Regions from separate parts of the Photobacterium sp. MCCC 1A19761 genome, predicted to be linked through region 3. Evidence: riboswitches for the same ligand, from Rfam matches in the RefSeq annotation. Region 3 holds a riboswitch; each other region holds the start of a gene.
The links. A riboswitch is a leader RNA that binds a small molecule or an ion and turns the genes downstream of it on or off. The one in region 3 is predicted to bind thiamine pyrophosphate.

Region 1 (7,657 bases), on a different contig from region 3:
ATCTGGCCGGCAAACAGCTTGTCCTGGGGCTTGTTGAAGCGGATCTGGTTGCTGAGGAAAATCTCGCGCAGCGGGACGTTTTCTTCGCCGGTATCGGTGCGGGTCCCGAAATAGGTGAACACCCCGTCGGTTTCATCCACCTGCTCGACTTGCAGCGACCAGCCGTCGTGGCTTTCGATCACATCGCCGACATTAAACATCACCCGGGTCACGGGGGCATCAGTGCGCGCATACAAGCGGTTTTCTTCTGTCGCAGAGAACATCAGGGTGACGGTGCGGGCATCCATTGCGACGACCGTGCCTAGTCCCAGATCACTTTCAGTATCGCTGATCCAACGTTGACCCAAAGCAAATGGCATAGTGGTTAAAACCTTCTAATTATTTGATATTAAGGAGATGCTAAGCGGGTGCTCTTCTTTTTGTGCGCTACACTGAAATATAAGTGTAAGCCAGAATCTGCACCGGCCATAAAAGGGCAGTAATGGTACTGCATGCTGTGAGCAAGGTCACGGTGAAAGTTAACAGAATTGGCTTGTGTTATTTTCGAGTCGATTGTCACAATTTTTTCATTAAATCCGGTCATTAATAGAAGTTAGATAACGCGGTTGGCGTACGCTGAAAATAACGGCACAGCAGTTGCCGTCAGACTGTTACCAAGGAGGTATCTATGGACGACACTGATCGGAAAGTGTTTGTACTCGATACAAATATTCTGCTTCATGAACCCCTCGCCGTATATTCATTTCAAGAGCATGACGTGGTCATCCCCATGACCGTGCTGGAAGAGCTGGACCGAATCAAGGATAGCAAGCGTGACGTCTCCCGGGATGCCCGGATTGCAATTCGGGCTCTGGAAGACATCTTCCACGATGCCACCCCGGAAGAGATATCCGCCGGGATCCCTTTATCCAAAGATGGCGAGGGCAGCGGGACGATTGCCATTTTTGCAGACTACGAGGTGACTGAAACCGTCCACGCCTTTGCCGACAAAGCCGGGGACAACCGGATCCTGAACGGGGTGCTGTTTCTCCAGGCCGACTATGCGCCGCGCCAGGTGGTGCTGATCACCAAAGACATCAACATGCGGCTGCGGGCCAAGGGGGCCGGGGTCTGCTATGTCGATGACTATCGCTCGGATCAGCTGATCGACGATATCCGGCTGCTGACCAAGGGGTTCTACCAGTTCCCGGGCAACTTCTGGGAGCGGGTCGGGGAGTGCCAGTCGAAAGCTGAGGGGCGCTCGACTTTGCATACCTTACCGGCGGAGCTGTTCGAGAGCCCGTTTGTGAACCAGTACCTGTATGACGAGGGCACGGATTTCGCGGCTCGGGTTCAGTCGGTCGACGGCAAGGATGTGGTGGTGAAAGATATCGGCCAGGAACGCTTGATGCACCGGCAGGCCTGGGGGATCCACCCGAAAAATATCTACCAGGGCATGGCACTCGATGCTCTGATGGACCCGAATATCGATCTGGTGATCCTGACCGGCCCGGCGGGCTGCGGGAAAACTATCCTGGCTATGGCGGCAGCTCTGGAGCAGGTGATTGAGAAAGGGATGTACGACAAGATCATCGTGACCCGGAACACGCCGGAGATCGCCGAATCGATCGGTTTCCTGCCGGGGACCGAAGAAGAGAAAATGATGCCGTGGCTGGCGGCGGTGACTGACACCATGGAAGCCTTGCACAAGAACGATGTGTGTACTGACGGCTCCATGAAATATATCTATGACAAAGCCAATATTCAGTTTAAATCGATTAACTTCATGCGCGGACGCTCGATCCAGAATGCCTTCGTCCTGCTGGATGAGTGTCAGAACTTAACCGCCTCGCAAATCAAAACCATCATCACCCGATGCGGGGAAGGCACCAAAATTGTCTGCTCCGGGAACCTGGCGCAGATTGACTCTACTTACTTATCTCCTGTGACCTCGGGCCTGACGTATATCGTTGAGCGATTCAAGAATTTCGAGGGAAGTGCCAACGTGTACCTGAACGGCGTGGTGCGCAGTCGCCTGGCCGAATTTGCCGAAGAGAACCTGTAACCCCGGTTGCGGGCCGGCCTTTCATCCACTGATATGAACGCCAAGGAGCAAGGGGAACCCTTTGCTCCTTGTGATTTTCAGGGACTGCTTTTCAGGGAGTGCGGTTAAGCCCGTCCGAGGTAGCGCTTGAGCGCGTCATGCTGCGGGCTCTCCAGCACCTCGCGGGTCGGGCCGACGACCTGGATCTGGCCCTGGTTGATAAAGGCGCAGCGGTCGGCAATCTTCAGTGCTTCTTCCGGACTGTGGGTGATCAGCAATACGGTGGTGCGGTGTTCCCGCGCCAGGCTTTTCACCAGTGCCAGCATTTCGTTGCGCAGCGCCGGATCCAACGCGGAAAACGGCTCGTCGAGCAACAGCAGCGGGCGGTTGCGCAGCAGGCAACGCGCCAGGGCAACCCGTTGTTTCTGGCCGCCGGAGAGCTGCTCCGGCAACCGGTCGAGATAAGGTTGGATCCCGACCCGCGCTGCCGCCACCACGATCTTCTCTTTATCCTCATGGGTCAGCTTCAGGCCGGGGTGCAGCCCCAGACCGAGGTTGTCGAACACGCTCAGGTGCGGAAACAGGTTGTGGTCCTGAAACAGCAAGGACAGTGGACGCTCGGACGGCAGCTGGCGCTCGATGCGCTGGCCGTTGATGATCAACTCGCCGCTGTCAGGCGTCAGGAAGCCGGCCACCATCGCCAGCAGGGTACTTTTCCCAGCGCCGCTGGGCCCGAGCAGGGCGACGATTTCGCCGGCCTCGACGTTCAGATCAAAGCAAAACAGGGTGCGCTCACACTGGCGATCGCGGCCCGGTTGGACGTAACTGTGGGTCAGTTGGTTCAGGGTTAACATCTTGGGTTCCGAATGAGCAATTTTTCCACCAGGGTAAACAGGCCCAGGCTCAGCAGCAGCAACACCAGCGCGGCCACGGCTGCTGCGTCCATCTGGTAGCTGCCGAGGAGCTGATACAGATACAGCGGCAGGGTCTGGAAGCCCTGGCTGCCGAACAGGGCGATCGCGCCCAGATCGCCCAGCGACAGCACAAAGCCCATCGCCAGCGCTTGGGCGATCGGCTTACGCAGGGCCGGCCATTCAACCAGCCGCAGCCGGGCCCAGCCCCGCATGCCGAGGCTATGGCACAGCGGGTTGTACTGCTGGGCGATGTGCAGCATCGGCTGGCTCAGGGTTTTGATCACATAGGGCAGGGCCATCAGGGCATTGACGCAGACCACCACCCAGAAGGCCGCGGCGAAGACGTCGGTGAACTGGCGCAGCAGGAGGAAGATCCCGGTGCTCAGTACCAGCCCCGGGGTGACCAGGATCATGGTGCCGATGAGCTCGATGCCGTCGGCCGACAGGCCGTGATGGCGCAACCGCCACTGACGGCTGGCCAGCAGGATGGTCACCCCGCCCAGCAATGCCAGCAGGCAGGCCAGCGAGGCAATCTTGAGGGACGTGCCAACCGCCTGCCACAAATCGGGGTTGCTGAGTAGCGCCGGGAGTTGCGGGTTCAGCCCGGCGCTGACCACGGCCAGCAGCGGCGGCAGCACCAGCAGCAAGGTCAGGCCGATCCACAGTCCGTCCCAGGCCCGGGCCTGCCAGCTGTCGTGCTGCGGCGGCAACGGACGTGCGGTCGCGCCGCTCTGGGTGGCCAACGGCTTGGCAAACCGCTGGCTGAACAACACCAGGCCGCAGCAGATCAGCATTTGCCACAGGGCCAGCATGGCCCCGCCTGCCAGATCAAAGTCATAACGCAGCGCCTGGTAGATCGCCAGCTCAATGGTGGTCGCCTTGGGGCCGCCGCCGAGCGACATCACCACGGCAAAACTGGTAAAGCAAAGCATGAACACCAGGCCGATGACCTGCGGCAACTGCTGGCGCAACCGCGGCCAGGCGATCAGGCGGAACTTGCTCCGGCCGCGTATCCCTAAATGGGCGGCCAGCTGGTGCTGCTCGTAGGGAATGCCGTCCAGGCTCTGGTACAGCAGCCGGGTGGCCAGCGGCAAATTGAGAAAGACGTGGGCCAGTAAAATGCCGTGGAGCCCATAGATGGAAAACGGCATCGACCCGCCCCAATTTTCCAGCCACTGGGCCAGCAAACCGCTTTTACCGTAAATCGCCAGCAAGCCGAACACGGCAACCAGCACCGGCAGCACCAGCGTCATGGCAAACAGGCGCAGCAACAGCTGACGGCCGGGAAAACGGCGGCGGGAGAACGCATAGGCGATCGGAATGGCCGGAACAATGCTCAGCAGTGTGGACAGGAATGCCTGGTAGAAACTAAAACCGGTGATATGGCGCAGGTAGGGATCCTGCCAGATCAGCCACGGGCTCAGGGCGTGGGCCTGGCTGATCAGGGCGCTCAGGGCACTGACCACCAGGACCACAATGAACCCGGCCGAGATCAGGCCGGGCAGAACTTGGGTTACGCGGGTATTCAACAGAGTCTCGCTATCAACGGGTCAGTGCATGTTGCCATTCACGGATCCATCCACGTCGGTTCGCCGCAACATCCTCTGCGGTAAATTCCAGTGACTTGGCCGGCACCGTCAATTGCTCAAACCCTTGTGGCAGGGACTGTTTGATCACCGGATACATCCAGTTGCCAGTCGGGATTTCGGTCTGGAATTGCGGCGTCAGGATAAAGGCCATGAACTGATCGGCCAGCTTCTGGTTGTGGCTGTTTTTCAGCTTGGCAGCCACTTCCACCTGCATATAGTGGCCTTCGCTGAAGTTCGCCGCTTTGTACTTGCTTTCGTTCTCGGCAATCAGGTGATACGCCGGGGAGGTGGTGTATGAAAGCACCAGATCCGATTCGCCCTTGAGGAACATGCTGTAGGCTTCCGACCAGCCCTTGGTGACGGTCACGGTCTTCTTCGCCAGCTGCTGCCAGGCGTCGCTGGCTTGCTCGCCGTAGACGGATTTCATCCACAGCATCAGGCCCTGGCCCGGGGTGGAGGTGCGCGGATCCTGGTAAATGATGCTCAGATCGTCGCGCTGAACCAGCTCTTTTAAGCTCTTCGGCGGATTGCTCAGCTTGCTGCTGTCATAAATAAAGGCAAAGTAGCCGTAGTCATACGGGACAAAGGTGGTGTCCTGCCAGCCGTTCGGCAGGGCCAGCTTGCTGGTGTCGAGTTGGTGCTCGGCCAGCAGGCCGGTATTTTTCGCTTCGCTGATCAGGTTGTTATCTAGCCCCAGCACGATATCGGCCTGGGTGCTTTTGCCTTCCAGGCGCAGACGGTTAAGGATGGAAACGCCATCGTCCAGGGCGACAAATTCCAGATTACAGCCGCACTGGGCCTCGAAGGCTTTTTCAATCGCCGGGCCCGGTCCCCAGTCAGAGGCAAACGAGCTGTAGGTATAGACGGTCAGGGTGTCATCGGCAGCCCAGGCAGAGCCGGCGGCCATCGCCAGTGTTAAGATCGACAGGTGTTTTTTCACGGTGCGCTCCTGATACTCTTGCGTCCTGCAAGAGAAAAAATCGGTTGAGCGGCTTAGGGTTGAGAAGGGCTCGCGGCATCGTGCAGCGACTTGGAAAAGCAAAGGCACTTCAAATCATCTCAATTCCTACGCCAGCATGATCTGGTTCAGGTTCAATGGGTTCTGCGTTGGCAGTCTCAGTCTGAGCGGGCTCAGACACCCCATGAGAACAGCCGGTATTGTAATCCGCCCGGCGGTGGGTTGCCAGCTTCTCGGGATCGACCGAAAACCCAGGCACTTTAGAACGAAGGCCCAGGCGCGCTAGACCGGAGCCGCCGTCTGTTAACGGGCCTCGTTCAGGGCCCAGTTATAGTCGTAGCTGACGCGGTTGAGCGTCACGGGTTCGCCATCCCGGTAGCGGTTGAGGTGGCGCTGCAACTGGTCACGGGTGCCGAAATCGCTGCCGTACCAGTCATAAATTGACGACAGGCGTACTTGGTTGTCTCGCACTGCGACGCCTTTGTCGCTGTTGATAAAACGCCGGGCACTTTGCTCAAGCAGGGCTTCGGCATTGGCGGCGGTAAAGGCCTGCGGCTGAAGATCCGGGCAGCCGAGGCTGGCGCAGTTCACCACGTAATGGATGCGCGGATCCTGCCAGATTGGGCGCAGGATCCGGTGTTCAATGTCATTGAGGGTCAGCGCTTTGCCGTTGATGGTGATGACGGCGTCATTCCAGGGCCCGAAGCTGAACAGGCCGCCGAGTTTGGTGATCGAGCTCACCGGGTAGTTATCGAGGATCAGCCTGACGGTGAGGGCATTATACAGGTTGACCCAGTAGGCAAATTGCTCGCGGCGGTTGAGCTGGCGCGGATCGCGCTGGCTCAGCTCGCGCAGGTAGCGGCCCAGCTCGTAGCGGTCGGCATCGCTGACCTGGCGGTAGCGAAACAGGGTTTGGGTCGGTTGGGGGACGAGATAGGTATCGAGCAGCTGTTGCCAGCGGCTGTGGTCGACCTGCACAGTGCTGGCGGCGTTATGCGGTTGCCAGTACGGCCAGAGATCGGCTTTCGGGGCGGCAAAAGCACCGGCCGAGAGGCAGAGCAGGAGCAAGGAAATCAGGAGTCGCATAGGGTGTCCTTTCGAGCAGGAAATATGTATCCATTGTAGATGACCTGCGAGTGGCTGATTTATTTCAATTTTCTGTGAAAATTTCCAGGGATGAAAAAGCCCCGGCGCGGTGGCCGGGGCGAGGATGGATGATATCAGTAATCAGGCCAGAAATGCCGGAATATTGCGTTCATATTCCGCGATTTTATCCTCATGCTGCAGAGTCAGGCCGATGTTATCCAGACCGTTCAGTAGGCAGTGGCGGCGGAACTCGTCGATTTCAAAGGAGTACTGCTTGCCGTTGGCGGTGACCGTCATGGCTTCTAAATCCACTGTGATTTCCGCACCTTCGTTGGCGGTGACGAAGGTGAACAGTTCGTCGACTTCGGTGTCGCTCAGGCGCACCGGCACCATCTGGTTGTTGATGGAGTTGCCGTAGAAAATGTCGGCAAAGCTCGGCGCAATCATCACCTGGATGCCGTAATCGGCCAGTGCCCACGGGGCGTGCTCGCGGGATGAGCCGCACCCGAAGTTCTCCCGTGCCAGCAGGATACTGGCACCCTGATAGCGCGGCGCGTTCATCACGAAATCCGGGTTCGGTTGCTCACCGGCATCATCTAAAAAGCGCCAGTCATGAAACAGATGCTTGCCGAAGCCGGTGCGGGTGACTTTCTGCAAAAACTGTTTCGGGATAATGGCATCGGTATCCACGTTGGCAGCATCCAAAGGCACTACCAGGCCGGTGTGTTGTTTAAATCCTGTCATTGCTTTCGTTCCTTCTGAATTACGCAGTCGCGGCTTCTGGTTCCAGCGCGCGGATATCGACAAAGTGACCGGCACAGGCAGCAGCGGCGGCCATCGCCGGGCTGACCAGATGAGTACGGCCGTCACGGCCCTGGCGGCCTTCAAAGTTACGGTTACTGGTCGAGGCGCAGCGCTCGCCCGGGCCCAGGCGGTCATTGTTCATTGCCAGACACATGGAACAGCCCGGCAGGCGCCATTCAAAACCGGCTTCAATAAAGATTTTATCCAACCCCTCTTGTTCGGCCTGCGCTTTGACCTGCTCAGAGCCCGGTACTACCAGCGCTTGTACATTCGGCGCGACCTT
Region 2 (7,657 bases), on a different contig from region 3:
AGCCGCGAGACGGCATCGCGCACGCTGTGGTTAATCGCGGCCAGTCCCTGTGGTACTTCCGCTTCACCGGCATGCCGGGAAAAAGCATCCAGCGTGCCCCGACTCAAATCATCCAGGTGATGGCCCAACACCACGAGCGGCTGCAAGGTATTATGGATCAATCGCCAGATAAACACCGAAGTGAAACACGCCAGTAGAACCAAGGCCAGGAAGGTCATCAGCCACTGTTTCATTGCCACCGGATAACGGGCCTGGTTATCGAGCACCAACCAAAAGGCGTGATCCTTCCCCTGCATCTTGAGCGTCATGTAGGGATTGGCGAGAAACGCGCTGATCCAGGAATGATCGCCGACCTGATAGGCTGAAAAATCGAGATCCGCGGGAATTTGCCGCTCCCCGGCCAGAAACCGGACTTGAGCTCTCTCACCGGGCGTCGCTCCAGCAGCGGGGTTTGGTACAACAAACGCCGCGATATGATTGTCCACCAGTCGTTGCGGATTGGCTCGGATCACATGGTCCAGCTTGTCATCGGATTCAAACTTGAGGATCCGCTGATATTCCACCGATAAGGAGGTCATGATTTTGGTCTCGACCCGATACAGATCGTAGAAGAAAATGCCGCCGACCACGGCTTCAATCACCAGCAACGCCAACAGCAAAATGGCCATAAACTTGCGAAACAGCTGGCGCTGAGTCAGAGCCAGGGCAACTTCAACCTTCTGCTTTGAGGACATAGCCGACGCCTCGGATGGTGTGAATCAAGGGTAAGTCAAAGTGCTTATCCACTTTACCGCGCAGGCGGCAGACCAGTACATCAACCACATTGGTTTGCGGATCGAACTGATAGCCCCAAACCTGCTCCAGGATTGCCGTTTTCGACAGCACTTTTTCCGGGTGCTGCAACAACAACTGCATCAACATAAACTCCCGCTGATTGAGTGGGATCGGCTGTCCGCCGCGGTGCAAGGTATGTTTGAGTAAATCCAGGGTGAGATCGTGATAACTGAGCTGATGCGCAGGTGCGGCCTGAGACTGGCTTCTGCGGGTTAGGATCTGGCAACGGGCCAGCAACTCGGAAAAGGCAAACGGCTTGACCAGGTAGTCATCCGCGCCGGAGCGAAGCCCCAGCACCCGCTCTTCAACGGAATGTTTGGCGCTGAGAATAATCACCGGGGTGGTATGCCCCATGCCGCGCAGCTCGGCAAGCACTTGCAGCCCGCCTTTCTTCGGCAACATCAAATCCAGCACAATCACGTCATAGTGGGCGGTGGTCGCATAATGCAGCCCGTCAACGCCATCGCCTGCCTGAGTCACAGTGTAACCTTCCTGCATAAAGCCCTGGGTCAGAAACCGGGTGATGTGCAGATCATCTTCGATCAGTAATACGTTCACTGAATCTATCAACCTGTGTGGGGAATTACCCGCTCACTGTACCAGCTTTTCTGGGCGAATTTCAGGAACATTACAACCTTGTAATGTTCCTGAAAGCCTCCGGCAATCCCGATGTCGCTAACCTGACAGCACATACCCAAACATCACCCATTCATGGAGGATCACATGACATCTTTGAAAACAACGCTACTGAGCACCATCTTCGCAGGTCTGGCTGCAACGTCTTTCCAGGCCAGTGCTGAGAATCAGGCAGCCACGATTTCGATTGCCCAAATCTCATCAGCCACGGCATTTGCGCTGAGCCAGGAGGCTGTTGCGCAGTGTGCAGCCAAAGGCTACACAGTCACCGCCACCGTTGTGGATGTCACCGGCAACGTCATTGCACAGCTTCGCGCAGACAATGCGGGTAAACACACCCTCGACAGCTCGCGCAAAAAAGCCTTCACCGCCGCAAGCATGAAACAACCGACGGCCAACCTGATGAAAACCATCGCGGATAAGCCGATGTTGCAACCGCTGAAAGATATGGATGACAACCTGTTGCTCCTGGCTGGCGGCCTGCCGCTGACCGTCAACAATACGGTGATCGGTGCCATTGGTGTCGGCGGCGCGCCGGGTGGCCACCTGGATGTGCAGTGTGCTGAAGCCGCGATCAACAAGGTGCTGTAATCATACCGCCCTAACAACATGATTAGGCATCAACCACCCGCGCCGATGGATTGTGCCAAACCCGATAAAAAACAGGCGCTCGATTGAGCGCCTGTTTTCGTTGAAGTCCGGATTACATGAAGTAAAGGCTACATGAAGTAAGAGCTACATCAGCCTTTGTCCTGCGGCTGACGCTTGCTTTTCGGGACATAGTTCAGAATCGAGATCGGCACCGGTTTTTTCGGTGCAAATCCTTCCACTTCCCGGCGATCAATCAGATGGCCCAGGCGGCTTTCGATCATGCACAGGTTTTTGAAGTTGTCTTTCGAGACAAACGAGATCGCCTCACCCGAGGCATTTGCCCGGCCGGTCCGGCCAATCCGGTGGACATATTCATCCGCCGGGAACGGCAGATCATAGTTCACCACACGCGACAGCTCTTCGATGTCGATCCCGCGCGCCGCAACCCCGGTTGCCACCAGATATTTCAGGCTACCGGCTTTAAAATCTTCCAGCAACTGAGCCCGTGCGGCCTGGCTGCGCCCGCTGTGGAACGCTTCCGCTGCAATACCGCGTTTTTCCAGCTGGGACACCAGCTTTGCCGCGCCGTGTTTGGTTTCGATAAAAATCAGCGCCTGATCCCACTGGTTTTCGAGAATCAAGTGACTCAGCAAAGCCGACTTTTTATCTTTATCAACCGTGATCAACCACTGTTCAATATTGGCTTTCGACGCCTGATTGGCGGCGATGGTGATTTCATGCGGATCGATCACCGCAGATTTCGCCAAATCACGCACTTTGCGCGACAGCGTCGCGGAGAACAGCAACTGCTGAATGTCTTCCGGCAGGCGATCCAGGATCTTGTTCAGATCATCGATAAAGCCCATATCCAGCATGCGGTCGGCTTCATCCAGCACCAGCATTTCGACTTCTTCGAAATACACAGCCCGCTGGCCATACAAATCCAGCAGACGACCCGGCGTTGCCACCAACACGTCCACGCCTTCAATCAGACGCTGTTTCTGCTGCTGCTCGTCGACCCCGCCATACATCGCCAGCGACGTCAGCCCCAGGTGCTGACCATACTGGGTGATCTTCTCTTCAACCTGAATGGCCAACTCGCGGGTCGGGACCAGGATCAGTGCCCGGATCCGCTTTTTCTTTTTCGTCTGTCCCTGGCTCAGCTTTTCCAGGATCGGCAACACGAAGCTGGCCGTTTTACCGGTGCCGGTTTGCGCAGCGGCAATCAGGTTCTTGCCTTCCAGGATCACCGGGATCGCTTTGGCCTGGATCGTGGTCGGTTGGGTATAACCGAGCGCTGCCACCGCTTGCGTCAGTGGTTTGCTCAGTCCAAGTTTAGAGAATGGCATGGATCGCCTCAGGTTCATCAAACAATCAGGTCGCGCCTGAAACCGGCGCAACACAAGTAAGCACGGGATTCTATCATGAACCTAGGCAAGCGCTGAGCATTTTTCCGCGTGAAATGACCGACTTCAGGGACAAGCGTCGATCACCGGGAGTCATTCACGCACGGTTTCCTGCGCAGCCAGCTGTTGCCGCAGAACAGCAGCCGCATCACGTGGTGAGTCGGCATGGCAAATGGCTGAGACCAGCGCAATCCCGTCAACGCCCGTTTCCACCACCGCCTCAAGATTAGCAGCGTTGATCCCGCCAATCGCAACGATGGGATAACTGCTTTGGGCAATCGCCATGGCCAGTCCGTCAATGCCCCAGGCTTTTTTGATATCGGTTTTGGTCGGGGTAGTAAAAATTGCACTCAGGCCCAGATAATCCAACGGCAACGATTCGGCTTCAATGAGCTGCTGCTCATTTTCAATCGACAAGCCGAGCAGCTTGTCATCCCCAATTAATCGGCGCGCCAGTGCCGCAGGCATATCGGACTGTCCCAGATGGACACCATCGGCATCGACCGCCAGGACGACGTCGACGCGATCATTGATGATCAAAGGCACACCCGTGCCGCGAAGGATGTCTTTCACCGCCTGTGCCCGCTCGATAAACGCACGAACATCGCCGTGCTTTTCCCGCACCTGCACCATGGTCACCCCGCCTGAAACGGCTTGTGCCACAACCGAGGTCAGGGTCGCGAGATCTTGCTGATCGTCTGTCACCAGATATAAACGATATGGGTTCACAACAACTTTCCTTATGCCAACTTCAGGCGCTGGCGCAACGTAGCTTCATCGAGCTGATACAGCGCATCAAGCAGGTTAAGCTGCAGGCTTCCGGGCCCAGCGGACTGCTCGGCGGCAATTTCTCCGGCAACCCCCAGTACAGCGGCGGCGGCAAGCCCAGTGGTTTCGCCCACTGCCGCAAAAGCGCCGGTCAGTGCCGACAGCGTACAGCCCATCCCGGTGACAAACGGCATCATGGCATGGCCGTTGCGCAGCCGAACCTCGCCATCCGCGGTCACCACGACATCGGTCGCGCCTGAAATCACCACATTGCAACCATAGACCTCGGCCAGATGACGCGCCGCCCCTACGGCAGCTTCACTGCTGTCCAGAGCATCCACCCCTTTGTTCTGGCCTGCTTCTCCGGCCAACGCAATAATCTCCGAGGCATTGCCGCGGATGATCAGCTGCGCTGCCGCCTGAGCGATCTGACGCGACGCTTGGGTACGCAGAGTGCTGGCCCCACAACCGACCGGATCCAGCACCACCGGCTTGCCATGTCGATTCGCTTGCTCAACGGCATAAGCCATGCGCGGCGTCCAGACACTATCCAGGGTGCCGATATTCACCACCAACGCCCCGGCAAAACGCATCATTTCAGCCATTTCTTCACGCGAATGCGCCATGATCGGGGATGCACCCAGTGCCAGTAACGCATTGGCGGTGTTGTTCATGACAACGTAATTGGTGATATTGACCACCAGCGGCTTTTGCTGACGCACGGCATTCAGTGCGGAGACGATAGTTTCGGTATTCATATGCTTCCTCAGACGTCGCTGTGACGCGGCCTTGTCACGCTCACCGGTGAGCGGTTCATTTAGGGGAATACCTGATCAGAAACGATGTCAGCGGGAAACAGCCATTTGACGACACACGAAGGCTGGATTCATCAGGCAGATACATCGGGCTGGAAAGGGAGAACAGCGCCCGGCGATCCATGTATTGAGGCGAAGGCATGATACCTTCCATCGCAAGCGGTATAGTTCCCTACGCCAGTGTTAACTGAATCAGGTTCAACGGGTCTCGCAATGCGATCTCAGCCTTCCAGCTCCCCGACTATTTCCCGCGATGATATCAATATTGACTGAAAGCGCAACAAGCCGTGTTGCACTTTCAGCCACTTCAATAGCTTATCCCGCGACAGTCCGCTCCCAAATCGAACGCACCGTCAGGGTTGAGAAGCCCAGTTTTTTACAATTCAGCGCGCTCTGACTTTGCGGCAGCACATCCGTCAGCAAGTCAGTGCAGCCCAGTGACTGCGCGTCTCTGGCACGGGCATGCAGCAACGCCGTCTGGCATCCCCGTCCACGGCTCGTTTCCTGGGTATAAGCATTAGCCAGCAGCGCGGTCCCCTGCTCGATGAATGATGTGGCCCAGGCGCAGGGTTGCTCATCGACCATGGCGACAAAACAGCGAAACTGCTCGGTGCAGTAAAACTGGCGTTTCAGCGCCCAAATCTCATCGCTGCACTGGACGCCGGAAGTTTTCAGCAGCGCCAGGAAATCATCCGCGCGTTCCGGTCCCCACCGCTCGACATGAATATCCGTCGGGCACTGTGCGGCATCATAACGCTCCAGAGGTAACGCCAGATATTCCAGAGACAACACCGGCAGATAGCCCAGCGATACCAGCCGGTTCGACAGCACCTGCGACACCGCTTCGGGTTCGAGTTCGAGATAGGGTGCAATCGGTTCGGGATATTCGCCGAGCACAGTCTCCAGGTGAACTTCATTGTCCGTGTTCAGCCCGAGGATCCGGTTATCATACGGACGAGTGGGATCAACAAAGACCGTCATGCCCGCTTGTTCGATCACCCGCATCTCGCTGGGCAGTCCGGTCGAGAAGGTGCGCAAATTATTAAAGCGGCTGTACGCGACTTCAACCTCATAAAACTGACGAATGTTATTTTGATAAATCAAATCAATTCCTTTTGTTCTTATTTGAAATGCATGACACTAAACCGTATCGGACTATCCGGCGAAGCGTCAGCACAACAGAGATTGCAGCTGCAATCAAAATCGGGCTCAGTATAAGTGACACTGATTTCACATCACAGCAATATTGAGAGACAAACAGAAGTACAGCCTGGAAACTTGAATTTGCTCTCAACTCGGAGGATAGGTTATCGCTATTGCCGCGGTTAACCTGCTGACTCAAAAGAAATTACGCTTTCTTTACGGCCAGCATTCCCCGAACTCTGATAAAGTCACCCCATGTTCAGTCAACGACCCCAAGTTATGAAAGCCTCTGCACCCCAACAGACAATCAAGGCGCGGCATTTCACCCAAGCGAATTGCGCCGGTACACGGCATTTTACCAAGCCGTGGCTGTTTTCGGCCGGCACCACCCTCGCCGCGCTGGCGGTGAGTGCCCTGCTTGATCACTGGCTTCACTCCACCGCGGCAGTTTTGCTGATCCTGCAACTCGGTGTGGTCTGGGTGGCTTTACATGGGGATCGGTTCCGAGCCTTCGCCGCCGCCGTGTGCAGCGCGCTGAGTTTCAACTTTTTCTTTACTGCGCCACGCTTTTCCCTCCAGATGTTCCACCCCAGTGACATCATGAACCTGGGGGTGTTCCTGCTCGTTGCCCTGATCACCAGCCAGCTGGCCGAGCACTACCGCCGTCAGCAGCAGGCGCTGAAACAAGCAACCCTGCGCAGTAACATTCTGCTGTCCGTCTCCCATGATCTGCGTACGCCGCTCTCGACCATCATCGGGACACTCAGCACCTTGCAGGCGTATCGCAGCAAGCTGACAGAGCCGCAACAGGAAGAGTTGCTACAAAGTGCGATGGATGAAAGCCATCGCTTGCATCACTATATCGAAAACCTGCTACAGGCGACGAAACTGCAATGGGATCAAGTCACGTTGCAAACGACGGAACAGTCGATTGCCCCGATCGTACATGCAGCCTGCCGCCGGGAGCGCAGCGATCGGATTGTTTTGCACATCATCCCGGATCTACCCCGAGTGCATGTTCAGGCTTCCCTGCTGGAACAGGCGCTGTTCAATGTCATTGATAATGCAGTTGCTTATTCTCCGGCGCAGGAGAAAGTCAGGGTTGAGGTCTACCAAGACGGCGATCAGATAACCCTGGATATCTGCGATCAGGGTCCGGGGATCCCGCCGGATCAGCATCAGCAAGTGTTTGACCTGTTCTATTCCCAGCGCCCCGGAAATCAGGCAGACGGCGGATCCGGGATGGGCCTGACCGTCACTAAAAGTATTATCGACGCCCACCGGGGCACCATTGCCATTGTGCCGGTTGACCACGGCTGCACCATCCGAATCCAGCTTCCTTGTTACGAGGAGCTCTGTCACAAAGAGCTCTGTCACAAAGAGCCCTGTCACAAAGAGATATGCCACAAAGAGCTATACCACAAAGAGCACCGCCGCGAGGATCTGTCATGACGCCCTACACCA
Region 3 (7,657 bases):
AGTAACGCGATATCGTTGTTCAGTGCCGTGCTGAGCACATCCACAGTCTGGGTACCATCAGCATTCGGGACAATTTTCAGTACGGGGTTGGGCGTATAATCCGGATGCACCACGACATGTGAGATCGTATACAAGGTTGCGGGATCTTCCACCGGCGCGTAGCTCGAACCGACCATCACATTTAACTTACTGGGCGGGATAACCTGAAACACCCCGTTTTCGGATTCGAACACAACGCAATGGGCTGCGGTCAGCACCCAATGGCGATCGATCACGGTCGCACCACACATATGACTTAACTGATTCGGTGCCAAACGAAGGGAAGCCATCCACCCATAATCTTCAGAGGGTAAAACCGGGTCCCCCCCGATGACATACCCGGTAGCCGGCTCCGCTGTCACCATCCCTGCGGGTAACAGCGTGCTCGCGGCAAGGACGGCAGCACATATATTCTTTCTCAGCACGATATAAACTCCTGACTCAACGGGCGCAACTGAACTTTCCCGGGAGGTAATAACCCTGGGAATCAGAAATTGCTCATAAAGTCAGAACGTTAGCAGTATTCATTCCCGCCGGGTACAGGGATAAAAATGGAATGCGAGGGAATTCGAAGTTTGGCCAATAACGGCTGAAATGCAATAGATGTTTAAGGTGAAGTGGGTGGTAAAAACCGGCCAGTATTCCTGGCCGGCTCATTTGTACTGCGCTGGCTGCAATATTGATTACAGTCGACGTCTGATTAGCTTTGCGGGGTTGGAAGTTGGTTACAAGTGATCTGGTCGTAATCTATGTCAACGTACAGCCCGCCGACATCAGCAGCCAGAGTCGGATAAAACCCGGCATCACTGGCCGTTTTCACCTTATCAAGATCGATGGTATAGACCGACAGGCCCAACATATCGATCTGCTCAGGCAAGCAACTGTCAGCTGTTCCGCTATCCCCACTTTCGAAGCACAACTCTCCGGTTATATTAATGCGACCACAGGTTTCCCCTTCAATATTAATACCGAGATTAGCCAACGCCGCTTCCGGATTAACAACCGCCGGAATTTTTTCCTGCGAGGTATTGGTCATTGCCGAGGCAATCGCATCGACTCGGTAATATCCAGGGCTAACCGTTCCCATTTGGGAAGCAACGCGTGCTCCGGTGATTGTGAAAACCTTTGTATTTCCCTCAGCGAGATCTTTGAGATCCTCTTCATTACACCCGGCTAAAGCCAAAACAGATAAAAGATAAACAGCCTTTTTCATCATCATTCCTTGGTCATATTGTCATTGTGATAAGGCGGGATTGATTGTAGAGCTTTCTCTCGTCGATGCTAGTCTCCTCCATAAATCTAGCATTTTTTTGCCAACGCAATCTCATAATAGGAGAATTCTTGTACTGAATATTGCCAATAAACCCGGCTTTCCCGCTTGCAGGCGCCGGTTTTCTTTTCTTCTGAAAAAATGCTGGCATAATATCGCCACATTAAATCTACGGACAATTCCTTATGACAATTGAAACTATTGTGAAAGAACGTGCTGGTCACAAATGTGAACTGTGCTCATCAGAAGAGAATCTGAGCATGTATGAAGTACCGGCATCACCAGATTCAACAGCGGCCAGCTGTGTCCTGGTGTGTGGAACTTGCCGTGGACAAATTGAAGACGCAGACACTATGGATCAGAACCATTGGCGCTGCCTGAATGAAAGCATGTGGAGTGAAGTACCGGCCGTTCAAGTCATGGCTTACCGGATGCTAAAACGACTGTCTGGTGAAACCTGGGCGCAGGACCTGCTGGACATGCTGTATATGGAAGAAGATATGATCGAGTGGGCAGAAAAAGGCATCGCACTCGAAGCGCTGGACTCCATACAAACCCTGGATGTTAACGGCACACCATTGCAAGCCGGCGACAACGTCACAATCATCAAAGATCTGCCGGTGAAAGGCTCAAGCCTGGTGATTAAGCAAGGGACAGCGGTACGTGGCATTCGTCTGACCGATAACCCGCTGCATATCTCGGGTAAAGCTGCCGGGACCAACATGGTGATTATCGCTGCTTACTGTAAAAAGATGTAAGCCACTCGAAAACTCACTTCACAGTGGCTCAATTCATAGTGTGTCACTGACCATAGCTAGTCACTGATCATAATGAGTCACTGAAAAACAGGCGCTATTTTGCGCCTGTTTTCTTAAGGTCTACGGGCTCCTGTTCTCGAAGCATTGAATCCTCAACCTTGTTTAAGAAGTTTCACGGCGTTCGCTGACATGTGGGAAAGGAGGAATTAAACGTCGAATAGTCGCCTCATCCAAATGCGCCCCGGCGCTTTCTATAAACTCTTCTAAATCTAATGTCTTGGCCATGAGCGTCAGATCAATCGCCGTATTCGGGCGTGGCGCAAAATCACACAAACTTTTCATGCCCAACCGCTGGTAAAAGCGACGATGCTTTTTACTTGATCCACAAACCAACGCCGTTCGACCAAAACGCTTATCGAGCGTATAGATGCAACAAAACAGCGCCAAGGGTGCCAAGGAAGCTAAACCCCGAACATCCGGACGTACTGCCAAACGGCCCATCTCAACGATCGTGTCATATTCTTGCTCTAACAAAGCAAATTCAGGCTCGAAACCGCCTTTACACGGAACCTGTGTCCAACCCATGGGCCGGTGTAGAACACTCGCACGAACGGTAGCAACCGGCTTGGTGCCTTCTTTCAGTAGAAATGTAAAGTTATTCGGCTCCGCATCAAACGGATCCGTAAACAAGCCTGATGTACACAGCGGGTTATACCCAACAGTGGTATAAGCCTGATAGCGGATGTTATAGGCTGTGATTTTTGCTTCTTCCGTCACACAGAGCTGCGTGGTTAGCTTATCCAGTTCCATAAATTTTCCGGCGACATTCACGATTTCAGGCGATTTGCCGGTCCTTCTTGCTGTAAACACGCTTCTACCCTACGCCGAACCCAGACGCCGATTAAGTGGTTTATGGTCGTTCGAATGTTTTTTTGTGCATTTATTCAATCAAGTTCACATATCATTACCCTTACCACTGTCGCTGACGCTTTTTTTTTGCACAATGTAAATCTAACACTCTGTTTTAACAACCTTATTGATGAGCTAAGTATCGGTAAGACCCCGTGGGGAAAAGGGATATGGAACTACACACAGTATTAAGCAATATTTTCGCGGCTTCGCAAATTTCGCAGGATCCCGAAACACTGCACGAGTATAGCCTGGCTCTCAATGGGAGCCTCTGTACGCCGTCAGCCGTTGTGTGGCCAGAGAAGGAACCTGAGCTCATCGCCGTTGTTGAGGCTGCCAATCAACATCGATTCACCATTCACCCGCTCGCACAAGGAAAGAACTGGGGCTACGGCACCGCACAGGGAACGCACCCCCAGCAAGTGATCGTCAATCTCAGCCGCTTATCCCAAGTCCTCGAAATCAATGATGCGCAAGCCTATGTGCGGGTACAACCGGGGATCACGCAATCGCAGCTTTTCACAGCCCTGAAAGACGCGAAGAGTTCCTTACAAATGGACATCACCGCAGCCGGACTGCACACCAGTCTGGTCGGCAACATTCTGGAGCGTGGGTTCGGCCACACCGATTACTCGGACCGTTTCGGCCATGTACAATCCATGCGGGTGCTCCTGCCAACCGGCAAGATCATCACGACAGGCATGGGAATGTTTGAACACAGTGTCGCCCGGCATCTCTATCCCTACGGCACCGGGCCGGTTCTGCAGGGATTATTCAGCCAGTCAAACTTAGGAATTGTGCTCGAAATGACGCTGGCACTTCAGCCGAAACCAGCTTATCAGGCCACCGTCTTCGCTTTATGTCCGAGAGAAGGTGATGCGCCCGAAATGGTCGCCGCCATCGGCAAGCTGAAACTGGAAGGTGTGATCACCAGTGGCGTCCATACGGTCAGCATGACCCGAGCCATGGGTGAGCAAGCCCGTCAGGCACCAGGTGCCTGGATCCTCACCACCTCCCTGGCCGGGCCGAAAGGTGTGGTGAAAGCCCGCTATAAACACGTCAAGCAAACCTTAAAACAGCAGATCCCGGGCGCAAAAATTCTGTTCCTTGATGATTTTCGCTGGCGAATGCTGTGCAAAATCAATCAATACTTGAAATCCCCGATGATCGATAGCCTGAAACTGGTGCTGGACCTCAAACTGGGCGTTCCATCCGATGCGGCCATCCAGACCTTGCTCGATCATCCGGCGGCCAGTTCCGCAATGAAAACTTCAGAGTTTCCGGCGAATTTTCGCTGGATCTGTGCGGTGAGCAGCCATTCACGGCAGAATATCTCCGAAATGCTCAGTATCTGCCGCCAGCTATTCCGTGAATATGGCTATGAAGAGCGCTACAGCATGACCAATGTCAGCGAGCGTGCCGTGGTTCTGATTGCCAATATCCGTTTCGGCAAAAACGAATCAGAAATTGAAAAAGCGACCCGCTTCCATCAGGCCATAGATGCAGCCCTGCTGTCCGCCGGATTTTGTCCATACCGCAGTGGTTCCGGACTGTTTGATACGATCAAACCATTCGTGAGAGATGAGAACCTGGCGCTTCTGGCCACACTCAAGCAGAGCCTGGATCCCAACAATATCCTGTCCCCGGATAAGTACTGGCTAGCGCACCCTGATGCCACGAAAGTGCCTGAAGCCGTTGAAGTCGCTGGAGCAGTTGTCGCTGGAGCAGTTAAAGCCCCTGAAACAACTCAAGCACTTGCAACAACGAAAGCGCTTGAACCTTCATCTGAGCCGTGTTGATCACCGGATCACGAACAACGCCAGGATTTCCCGCCGTTGCGGCGGGAAATCATTATTGATCTGACCACACTGCCAACTCATTGCCGCTCGGCTCAAGGAACTGAAAACGCCGTCCGCCCGGAAACGAAAAAATCGGCTTCACGATCTGGCCGCCGGCCGCTTCAACCTTAGCCTGGGTTTGTTCAAGATGGGCGCTATACAGCACGATCAATGCAGCGCCTTGCTGAGTCGATGATTTGAGCGGAGCACGGTAGAACCCGCCATCCAGTCCTTGATTGGTAAATGCCGTATAATCCTCACCATAGTCGGTGAACGCCCAGCCGAAAGCCTGCTGGAAAAACACCTTGGTTGCTTCCAGATCGGCCGCCGGAAACTCAATATAATTTATTTTGTCCTGATTCGTCTGACTCATGGTATGTCCCTGCCTGTGTGATGTCGTCTGTTACTTTACACGACCATTCAATCCGATTCATGTTCAACCCAATTTCTTCTCAACCTATTTTTTCTCAACCACAGACCACTGCGATGTAAAGTTCAGCGCTTGGTCAGAATAATCCCTTTTTCGGTTTGCTCCGCTGTGAAAAACAAAGGTAGAATACATCCGTTTCTGGCACGCAAAAGTGTGTTCAGCACAAATAATCAACAATTTAGGTAAGTTAGTCGGGGAGCCATAGGCTGAGACCACTTCGGTGGGACCCGTTGAACCTGATCCATTTAATAATGGCGTAGGGAACTAGCAACCGTGTCTCGCCCCTGCCCGCTCTCTATCGGGCAATCCCGGACACCTGCTACCCTGCGCGATATCGCCAGGGGTAGATATGGCCGTTCAATCAGCAGCTCAATCAAAAACACCAATCACGTTAACCATTGCCGGTTCTGACAGTGGCGGTGGCGCCGGTATTCAAGCCGACATCAAAGCTATCTCGGCCACCGGCGGTTATGCTTGCTCTGTCATTGCCGCCCTGACCGCACAAAATACCCAAGGCGTGACCGGTATCTTCAACATCTCTCCGGAATTTGTTGCCGAGCAGTTGGATGCGGTATTCAGTGATCTGGATGTCAAGGCGGTGAAGATCGGCATGCTCAGTGATGCCGTTATCATCCAAACCGTGGCGGATAAACTACGCCAGTATCAGCCTCAATTTCTGGTCGTTGACCCGGTGATGGTCGCAACCAGCGGCGATCTGCTGCTCCAACGAGATGCGATTGAAACCCTGAAATCAGCCCTGTTGCCGCTGGCAGATGTGATCACCCCGAATCTGCCGGAAGCCGCCGCGCTGCTGAATACGGAGATTCCACAGACCGAAGCCGATATGGCAGAGTTGGTCGAGGCACTGCGTGAATTGGGCGCTGGTGCCGTACTGCTCAAAGGAGGTCACCTGTCCCAAACACAAGAGAGCACCGATTTACTGATCAGCACCGATCAGGTCATCCGTTTCAGCCATCCACGGATTGACACCCACAACACTCACGGAACCGGCTGCACCTTGTCCGCTGCCATCGCCTCTTTCCTGGCGCAAGGCTTTGCGCTGAACGACGCCGTTCAACATGCCAAAACCTATCTCACCGAAGCCATCCGCCATGCCGATGAACTGCAAATCGGCACCGGACACGGCCCAGTCAACCACTTCTTTCACGGGCACTACCAGCCGGAGCGAGCATGATGTTATCGCCAGCTGTCGGGGAGCATCCGTCCCCGGTTTGCGTCAGCCTGAATCATGCCTCGCTTCGTTACCGGGATACGGCGACCGCCGTTTTCGATGATCTCAACCTGACCTTACCGGCCGGACAATGGACTTGTCTTCTGGGTAAAAGCGGCTGCGGTAAAACCACGCTGCTGCGTCACCTGGCCGGGCTGAGTGGTGATGCGGTGATCTGGCAGGGACAGTTGCTCACATCTGATGCGCAACCATTGCAAGACCGCGTGGCCTATATGGCGCAGCAAGATTTGTTACTACCCTGGCTGTCTGTGCTGGACAACGTGTGTCTCAGTCAGCGTCTGGGTTCAGACGCCGCAACACCGGATGTAGCCCGGGCGATGTCATTACTGGAGGCGGTCGGTCTGGCAGATTTCCATGCCGCCAGACCAGATCAACTTTCCGGGGGGATGCGGCAGCGGGTCGCCCTGGCTAGGACCCTGATGCAGGACAAGCCGCTGGTCCTGATGGACGAGCCCTTTTCCGCACTCGATGCTGTCACCCGCCACAAGCTACAGAGCCTGGCCGCCGAGTTATTGCAGGATCGTACCGTGCTGTTAATCACCCATGACCCACAGGAAGCTCTGCGTCTGGCACATCACATCTACCTGATGTTCGGCAGCCCGGCACAGCTGGCCCGATTGGATGTCCCGCAATCCATGCCGCCGCGATCATTTGACGCGCAAATGGCTGCCCACCAGCAGATGATTATTGACCAACTGGAGCGTGACTATGGCTGACAGCCTCCCTCAGGAAACCATCGACTCCGTGTCCGAACGGCCATTACAACCGCTTCAACAGAGCCCGAAGTCGGCCCCAGCCATCAACCGGGGCGGATTTTCCCGAAAAGTGGCGCGGGTACTCATCAGCTTCGGGGTGATTCTCGGTCTGTGGCAGGCCGCCGTGGTGTTGTTTTCACTGCCACCTTTTATCCTGCCGGGACCGGTTGCAGTGCTGAACAAACTAGTCGCCCGGTTTGATGTGCTCTGGCACCACACCCTGGTCACCAGCACCGAGGTATTATTCGGCCTGTTACTGGGGTTGGCGATGGGGCTGTTTTTCGCCCTGCAAATGTTGCTGTTTGCCCCGTTGCGCCGCTGGCTGCTGCCGATCCTGATCACCAGCCAAGCCATTCCGGTCTTTGCGATTGCGCCGATCCTGATGCTATGGCTCGGTTACGGCATT

Region 1: another riboswitch for thiamine pyrophosphate. It lies ahead of thiB (thiamine ABC transporter substrate binding subunit); the one in region 3 lies ahead of thiD (bifunctional hydroxymethylpyrimidine kinase/phosphomethylpyrimidine kinase).
Region 2: another riboswitch for thiamine pyrophosphate. It lies ahead of thiM (hydroxyethylthiazole kinase); the one in region 3 lies ahead of thiD (bifunctional hydroxymethylpyrimidine kinase/phosphomethylpyrimidine kinase).

What each region holds. Positions count from the first base shown of each region.
Region 1 covers NZ_JAZGTF010000021.1:117,567-125,223, reverse strand. The annotation lists gene rapA (RNA polymerase-associated protein RapA) at 1-359, opposite strand, end outside; gene VV869_RS17810 (PhoH family protein) at 668-2,044, shown strand; gene thiQ (thiamine ABC transporter ATP-binding protein) at 2,149-2,877, opposite strand; gene thiP (thiamine/thiamine pyrophosphate ABC transporter permease ThiP) at 2,871-4,466, opposite strand; gene thiB (thiamine ABC transporter substrate binding subunit) at 4,480-5,433, opposite strand; TPP riboswitch at 5,572-5,679, opposite strand; gene VV869_RS17790 (DUF547 domain-containing protein) at 5,788-6,570, opposite strand; gene leuD (3-isopropylmalate dehydratase small subunit) at 6,712-7,314, opposite strand; gene leuC (3-isopropylmalate dehydratase large subunit) at 7,334-7,657, opposite strand, start outside.
Region 2 covers NZ_JAZGTF010000010.1:220,994-228,650, reverse strand. The annotation lists gene VV869_RS12780 (sensor histidine kinase) at 1-734, opposite strand, end outside; gene VV869_RS12775 (response regulator transcription factor) at 712-1,392, opposite strand; gene VV869_RS12770 (GlcG/HbpS family heme-binding protein) at 1,567-2,061, shown strand; gene VV869_RS12765 (DEAD/DEAH box helicase) at 2,211-3,410, opposite strand; gene thiE (thiamine phosphate synthase) at 3,561-4,196, opposite strand; gene thiM (hydroxyethylthiazole kinase) at 4,208-4,993, opposite strand; TPP riboswitch at 5,203-5,300, opposite strand; gene VV869_RS12750 (GNAT family N-acetyltransferase) at 5,366-6,154, opposite strand; gene VV869_RS12745 (sensor histidine kinase) at 6,473-7,645, shown strand; gene VV869_RS12740 (response regulator transcription factor) at 7,642-7,657, shown strand, end outside.
Region 3 covers NZ_JAZGTF010000011.1:147,667-155,323, forward strand. The annotation lists gene VV869_RS13530 (S1 family peptidase) at 1-404, opposite strand, end outside; gene VV869_RS13535 (hypothetical protein) at 740-1,258, opposite strand; gene VV869_RS13540 (PhnA domain-containing protein) at 1,495-2,067, shown strand; gene VV869_RS13545 (N-acyl amino acid synthase FeeM domain-containing protein) at 2,230-2,937, opposite strand; gene VV869_RS13550 (FAD-binding oxidoreductase) at 3,147-4,775, shown strand; gene VV869_RS13555 (VOC family protein) at 4,828-5,187, opposite strand; TPP riboswitch at 5,427-5,524, shown strand; gene thiD (bifunctional hydroxymethylpyrimidine kinase/phosphomethylpyrimidine kinase) at 5,594-6,439, shown strand; gene VV869_RS13565 (ABC transporter ATP-binding protein) at 6,439-7,212, shown strand; gene VV869_RS13570 (ABC transporter permease) at 7,205-7,657, shown strand, end outside.